2 regions of the Lysinibacillus sp. PWR01 genome follow, and region 2 is predicted to be linked to the other one. Evidence: a T-box and tRNA genes for the amino acid it is inferred to sense, from the RefSeq annotation. Region 2 holds a T-box; the other holds one or more tRNA genes.
The links. The T-box of region 2 lies ahead of ileS (isoleucine--tRNA ligase). A T-box ahead of a tRNA ligase gene usually reads a tRNA of that ligase, here a tRNA-Ile.
Positions count from the first base shown of each region.

Region 1 (3,250 bases), on a different contig from region 2:
GGAGATCATTCCCTTGTCCATCACTAGTTTATTACAACAAACGACACTACTTCCTGAGCATTATCGGGCACTATCCGTAAAGGAAATGGAATCTCGTATTTTATCAATAAAGAAAAAATTAGGTCCTAAATTATTTATTCCTGGGCACCATTATCAAAAAGATGAGGTCATTCAATTTGCTGATGCAACTGGGGATTCTTTACAGTTAGCTCAATTATCCGCAGCAAATAAGGAAGCTGAACACATCGTATTTTGCGGCGTGCATTTTATGGCAGAGACTGCTGATATGCTGACAACAAAACAACAATATGTCTATTTGCCAGATATGCGTGCTGGTTGTTCAATGGCTGATATGGCAGACATTTATCAAACTGAACAAGCATGGCCGATTCTTCAAGAACTCTTTGGTGATACGATTATCCCTCTAACCTATGTCAATTCAACTGCAGCTATTAAAGCCTTTACTGGAAGACATGGTGGTGCTTGTGTCACTTCATCGAATGCTAAGGAGCTTGTTCAATGGGCATTTACACAAAAACAGCGTATCTTCTTTTTACCTGACCAACATTTAGGAAGAAATACTGCCTATGACTTAGGTATTCCTCTTGAAAATATGGCTGTTTGGAATCCTCATAAGAACATGCTCGAAACAACAGAGTCCCTTGAAAATATTCAGGTTATTCTTTGGAAGGGTCACTGCTCTGTGCACGAAGGTTTCACAGTTCAACATACAGAGATTATTCGCAAAGCACACCCAACTATGAGAATTATTGTTCACCCTGAGTGCAGTCGTGAAGTTGTAGCAGCAGCTGATGATGCAGGCTCCACAAAATACATTATTGACACAATCAATCGCGCTCCGAGCGGATCTTCATGGGCCATTGGAACAGAAATGAACTTAGTCAATCGCATTATTAAGCAGCATCCAGATAAACATATTGTCTCTTTAAATGAAAACTTTTGTCCTTGCTTAACAATGAATCGTATTGACCTGCCGCATTTGTTATGGAGCCTCGAAAGTATTGAGCAGGGGCAACCTCATAACCGTATACAAGTAGATGAACATACTACTGCTGAAGCACTTAGCTCACTTGAAAGAATGCTAGCTAGAGGATAAATAGATAGGCTTTATCAACAGAAAGGTTGTATAAATAACCTTTCTGTTTTTTATGGTGATATAACATCTGCTTTAAATAATTTAAATGTCTGCCATTTTTGCCCACAATGCTAAAATTGACATGACTTAAGGCGCTATGATACTGTCGATTTGGAGGTGATACTAAATGGCTTTTCAATCGAAAAATATCTTTATCAATTTACCAGTGAAAGATCTAAACAAATCTATCAACTTTTTTAAGGAATTAGGTTTTGAGTTCAATCAACAATTCAGTGATGAAACAACGGCCTCAATGATTATTAGTGAAAATATCTTTGTATTAATAATGGTGGAAGAACGATTTAAAGGGTTTAGTAAGAAAGAAGTTACAGATACTACTACTTCTGCAGAAGCAATCTTATGCCTTTCTGCCGAAAATCGAGAACAAGTAGATCAATTAGTGAATAAGGCACTTGCCTCTGGTGGTAAACCTTATAGTGAACCACAAGATCACGGATTTATGTATGGTTGGGGTTTTCAAGATGTAGACGGGCATATCTGGGAAGTAGTTTATATGGACGAAAATGCATTGAATCTATCTATGAATATAAAAAAACAGTAGATGCAGTTGCATCTACTGTTTTTAGTATGACCCGTACGGGATTCGAACCCGTGTTACCGCCGTGAAAGGGCGGTGTCTTAACCACTTGACCAACGGGCCCATGGCGGAGAAGGAGGGATTTGAACCCTCGCGCCGGTTACCCGACCTACACCCTTAGCAGGGGCGCCTCTTCAGCCTCTTGAGTACTTCCCCAAAATAAAAATGGCTCCGAAGGCAGGACTCGAACCTGCGACAACCTGATTAACAGTCAGGTGCTACTACCAACTGAGCTACTTCGGAATAATGGTGGGCCTAAATGGACTCGAACCATCGACCTCACGCTTATCAGGCGTGCGCTCTAACCAGCTGAGCTATAGGCCCTTGGAGCGGGTGATGGGAATCGAACCCACGACATCAGCTTGGAAGGCTGAGGTTTTACCATTAAACTACACCCGCATAAATGGTGGGTCAGGACGGAATCGAACCGCCGACACTTAGAGCTTCAATCTAATGCTCTACCAACTGAGCTACTGACCCATTTCGTCCATGCTAAGCTTGCTCACTCTTTTGCTTCTCATGACTTTTATTTTAAAAATGGCGGTCCCGACCGGGATCGAACCGGCGATCTCCTGCGTGACAGGCAGGCATGTTAACCGCTACACCACGGGACCTTTTGGTTGCGGGGGCCGGATTTGAACCAACGACCTTCGGGTTATGAGCCCGACGAGCTACCACTGCTCCACCCCGCGATAATTTTATGCTGTTTCGAGTTTTTAAAGCACCATTTATAAAAATTTAAAACTGGAGGAGGTAGAGGGATTCGAACCCCCGCGCGGTGTTACCCGCCTGTCGGTTTTCAAGACCGATCCCTTCAGCCAGACTTGGGTATACCTCCGTTACAATATATAAATGGTGGACCTTGCAGGACTCGAACCTGCGACCGGACGGTTATGAGCCGTCTGCTCTAACCAACTGAGCTAAAGGTCCTTAAGATGGCGGCAGAGGGGATCGAACCCCCGACCTTACGGGTATGAACCGTACGCTCTAGCCAGCTGAGCTACGCCGCCAGGATCTTTATACTGGTTAATTTACTTATGGTGGAGCCTAGCGGGATCGAACCGCTGACCTCCTGCGTGCAAGGCAGGCGCTCTCCCAGCTGAGCTAAGGCCCCATAAATTTTTAGGAAATGGTCGGGAAGACAGGATTCGAACCTGCGACCCCTTGGTCCCAAACCAAGTGCTCTACCAAGCTGAGCTACTTCCCGTTGTTCTTTTGGCGCGCCCGACAGGAGTCGAACCCATAACCTTCTGATCCGTAGTCAGACGCTCTATCCAATTGAGCTACGGGCGCATTTAAGATGGTGCCGAGGACCGGAATCGAACCGGTACGGTAGTCACCTACCGCAGGATTTTAAGTCCTGTGCGTCTGCCAGTTCCGCCACCCCGGCACATTTGGAGCGGAAGACGAGGTTCGAACTCGCGACCCCCACCTTGGCAAGGTGGTGTTCTACCACTGAACTACTTCCGCATGTGCATAAGTTTTTTATCTGGCAA
Region 1 covers NZ_JBHERJ010000069.1:3,823-7,072, forward strand. Annotated here, with positions in the region: gene nadC (carboxylating nicotinate-nucleotide diphosphorylase) at 1-27, shown strand, start outside; gene nadA (quinolinate synthase NadA) at 14-1,117, shown strand; gene ACEVFT_RS14445 (VOC family protein) at 1,284-1,718, shown strand; tRNA gene ACEVFT_RS14450 (tRNA-Glu) at 1,746-1,817, opposite strand; tRNA gene ACEVFT_RS14455 (tRNA-Ser) at 1,820-1,910, opposite strand; tRNA gene ACEVFT_RS14460 (tRNA-Asn) at 1,921-1,997, opposite strand; tRNA gene ACEVFT_RS14465 (tRNA-Ile) at 2,002-2,078, opposite strand; tRNA gene ACEVFT_RS14470 (tRNA-Gly) at 2,080-2,153, opposite strand; tRNA gene ACEVFT_RS14475 (tRNA-Phe) at 2,159-2,234, opposite strand; tRNA gene ACEVFT_RS14480 (tRNA-Asp) at 2,293-2,368, opposite strand; tRNA gene ACEVFT_RS14485 (tRNA-Met) at 2,372-2,446, opposite strand; tRNA gene ACEVFT_RS14490 (tRNA-Ser) at 2,500-2,592, opposite strand; tRNA gene ACEVFT_RS14495 (tRNA-Ile) at 2,608-2,684, opposite strand; tRNA gene ACEVFT_RS14500 (tRNA-Met) at 2,691-2,764, opposite strand; tRNA gene ACEVFT_RS14505 (tRNA-Ala) at 2,793-2,868, opposite strand; tRNA gene ACEVFT_RS14510 (tRNA-Pro) at 2,885-2,961, opposite strand; tRNA gene ACEVFT_RS14515 (tRNA-Arg) at 2,971-3,047, opposite strand; tRNA gene ACEVFT_RS14520 (tRNA-Leu) at 3,056-3,144, opposite strand; tRNA gene ACEVFT_RS14525 (tRNA-Gly) at 3,150-3,224, opposite strand.
Region 1: it encodes a tRNA-Ile, which carries the amino acid that the T-box ahead of ileS (isoleucine--tRNA ligase) is inferred to sense. The anticodon was not compared.

Region 2 (3,250 bases):
TCAGCTGGATATTTCATGCCACGTTCTACGAGTACACCTTGGTGTGATGAACCTGAATCGAACCATACGTCCATAATATCATTTTCTTTTGTGAATTCGCCGTTCGGGCTTCCTGGATGTGTAAAGCCTTCTGGCAATAATTCGTTTGCTGTTTTTTGGAACCAAATATTTGATCCATGCTCACGGAATAATGCTGAGACATGACTAATTGTTTCAGGTGTAATAATTGGTTCACCATTTTCAGCATAGAAAATCGGAATCGGCACACCCCAAGCACGTTGACGTGAAATTACCCAGTCTCCACGATCACGAATCATATTATAAAGACGCGTTTCTCCCCAAGCTGGTGTAAATGCTGTTGCTTTTACAGCCTCTAATAACTCTCCACGGAATGCTTCAACGGATGCAAACCATTGAGGTGTTGCACGATAAATAACAGGCTTTTTCGTACGCCAGTCATGTGGGTATGAGTGCGTAAAGAAATCAAGCTTTTCTAACGCTTCTACTTCTTTTAGTTTTTCTGTTACTAGTTTGTTCGCATCATTATAAAACACGCCTTCAAAGCCTGGTGCTTCATCTGAATAACAGCCACTATTATCAAGAGGGCTAAGAATACCTAAACCATACTGTTTACCAATATGATAATCGTCTTCCCCGTGTCCTGGTGCTGTATGAACACAACCAGTACCCGCTTCAGCTGTTACGTGTTCGCCTACCATAATAAGAGATTCACGATCATAGAATGGATGCTGTGCTACAATACGATCTAGTGCCTCACCTTTTACTTCCTGTACAACCTCATAGTCTTCCCATCCAAGCGTATTTGCCACTGACTCTAATAATTCTTTGGCGATGATGAATTTTTTATTAGCCACCGCAACTACGACATAGACAAAATCAGGATTCAAAGAAATCCCTAAGTTTGCTGGTAATGTCCAAGGTGTTGTTGTCCAAATAATAAATTTTGCGTCTGCTGGTACAACACCTTTTGCATCCTTAATAGCAAAGCTTACATAAATGGACGGTGATTTGATGTCCTTATATTCAATTTCAGCTTCCGCTAGAGCAGATTCAGAAGATGGTGACCAATAAACTGGTTTTAATCCTTTATAGATATAACCTTTTTCGGCCATTTTACCAAATACTTCAATTTGACGTGCTTCAAACTCAGGCTTCAACGTAATATAAGGATTTTCCCAATCCCCACGAATGCCTAATCGACGGAATTGTGTACGTTGATTGTCAATTTGCTCATACGCATACTCTTCACAAAGTTGGCGGAATGCTGCTACTGACATTTCTTTACGCTTTACACCTTTGTTCGTCAATGCTTGCTCAATTGGTAAACCATGTGTATCCCAACCTGGAATATAATTCACATGGTAGCCAGTCATGGAACGATGACGTGTAATCATATCCTTCAATACTTTATTTAAAGCATGGCCGATGTGGATATCACCATTGGCATATGGAGGGCCATCATGTAGAACAAATTCTGGGCGATCTTCCGTACGCTCCATTTGTAATTTGTTAATATCCATAGCATTCCATTTTTCTTGCATTTTTGGCTCATTTGCCGGTAAGTTTCCACGCATTGGGAAATCTGTTTTTGGCATTAATAAAGTATCTTTGTATTCAACCATTAAAATTCCTCCTTTATTTTACATAAACAGGTAGACATTTTTCTCATACGACAGTTATTGGCAAACTTATCTAAAACGATTCGGGAACAAACAAAAAAAGCCCTCAATCCCACTAAGGGACGAGAAGCTTCTACTCGCGGTACCACCCTACTTGTAGCACAAAAAAATTGCACTACCTCTTAAAAGCACGTTTAACGTCGTGCATCACGAAATAACCTACTTTTTTCAGTTATTTAGCTCAGAAGTGATGTTCAATGCTAGTTGTATGTTTGGGCTCTCACTGTCCCCAAATCGCTTAACAACGCCTAACAAATACTGTCTTCGTCTCTGCTTTTATGCATATCTGTTCAAAATAATTACTATTACAAAGTATATGAAATTCAAACAATCGCGTCAAGTTTCATTTGTCAATTGCAACAATTAAAAAGAAAAGTTAAATATCTTCAGAATCCTGTGCTTCCTCAACAGATGCTTGAATTTCTGTTAAATCAATATCATATTGTAGCAAATGATCCCAGTCATCTGCATTAAGTAAATCAAGCTGTGCTTCTACAAGCATCTTGAAACGATTACGGAATACCTTAGATTGCTTTTTAAGCTCATCAATTTCAATCGTCACCTTACGAGCCTTCGTCAAAGCTTCATTGACAATTCGATCAGCATTTTTTTCAGCTTCTTTTACAATGAGCTTCGCCTCTTTTTGAGAGTTTCTTCGCACTTCATCAGCCGCTTCTTGTGCAACGACAATAGACTTCTGCAAAGTTTCTTCTAAGGAGTTAAAATGTCTCGCTTGTTCTAAGGCCATCTCTAATTGTTTATCAACTTCTTTTTTTTCACGAAGCAGAATTTCATAGTCTTTAATAATCTGATCTAAAAATTCATTTACTTCATCTTCAGCATAGCCTCTGAAGGCTTTTGTAAACTCCTTATTATGTATATCAATAGGTGATAATGGCATACAATCCTTCTCTCCTTTACATGTACATTCGTAATTCCTATTATACAATTGTTCCGACAACTTAGCAGTAAAAATTAATGAAATTTACTTCACTTTCAGCTTTTTTGGGCCAATCGACCGACTTGTAGACGGATTTTATCTTTTTTTGTTCGGCCTTCAGTCATAATAATTTTCACACGACCACTTCCTCGTATCGATAAAATATCTCCCTCTTGTAATTCAAAAGCAACTGTGTCTCGTTCTGTCCAATTAACACGTACTTTTTTCCCAGTAATGAAAGCTTGAGCTTTTTGGCGTGATACATTTAAGACAGTCGCAATAATTACATCTAAACGCATCGAAGATACCGTATGAGATTCCTCCAACCATTCTTCCTCATTTACAATAAGGGAATCCGCTTCTTTTAAAGACTCAATATGCACCTTTACTTTACCAATACCCGTTAAATGTAAACGAACATATTCTGCTACCTCCTGAGCTACAATGAATTGCACCTGATAATCATTAACTCGAATATCACCAAATTTACCACGGTTTAAACCTAATGATAGCAATGCACCTAAAACATCAGGATGTCGTAATTGAACAAATTTCACAGGATATTGAATCGTAAATGCCACCAACTGAAAGTCTTCTTCTGTCGCTTCGT
Region 2 covers NZ_JBHERJ010000047.1:34,381-37,630, reverse strand. Annotated here, with positions in the region: gene ileS (isoleucine--tRNA ligase) at 1-1,643, opposite strand, end outside; T-box leader at 1,756-1,980, opposite strand; gene ACEVFT_RS07630 (DivIVA domain-containing protein) at 2,077-2,601, opposite strand; gene ACEVFT_RS07625 (YlmH family RNA-binding protein) at 2,697-3,250, opposite strand, start outside.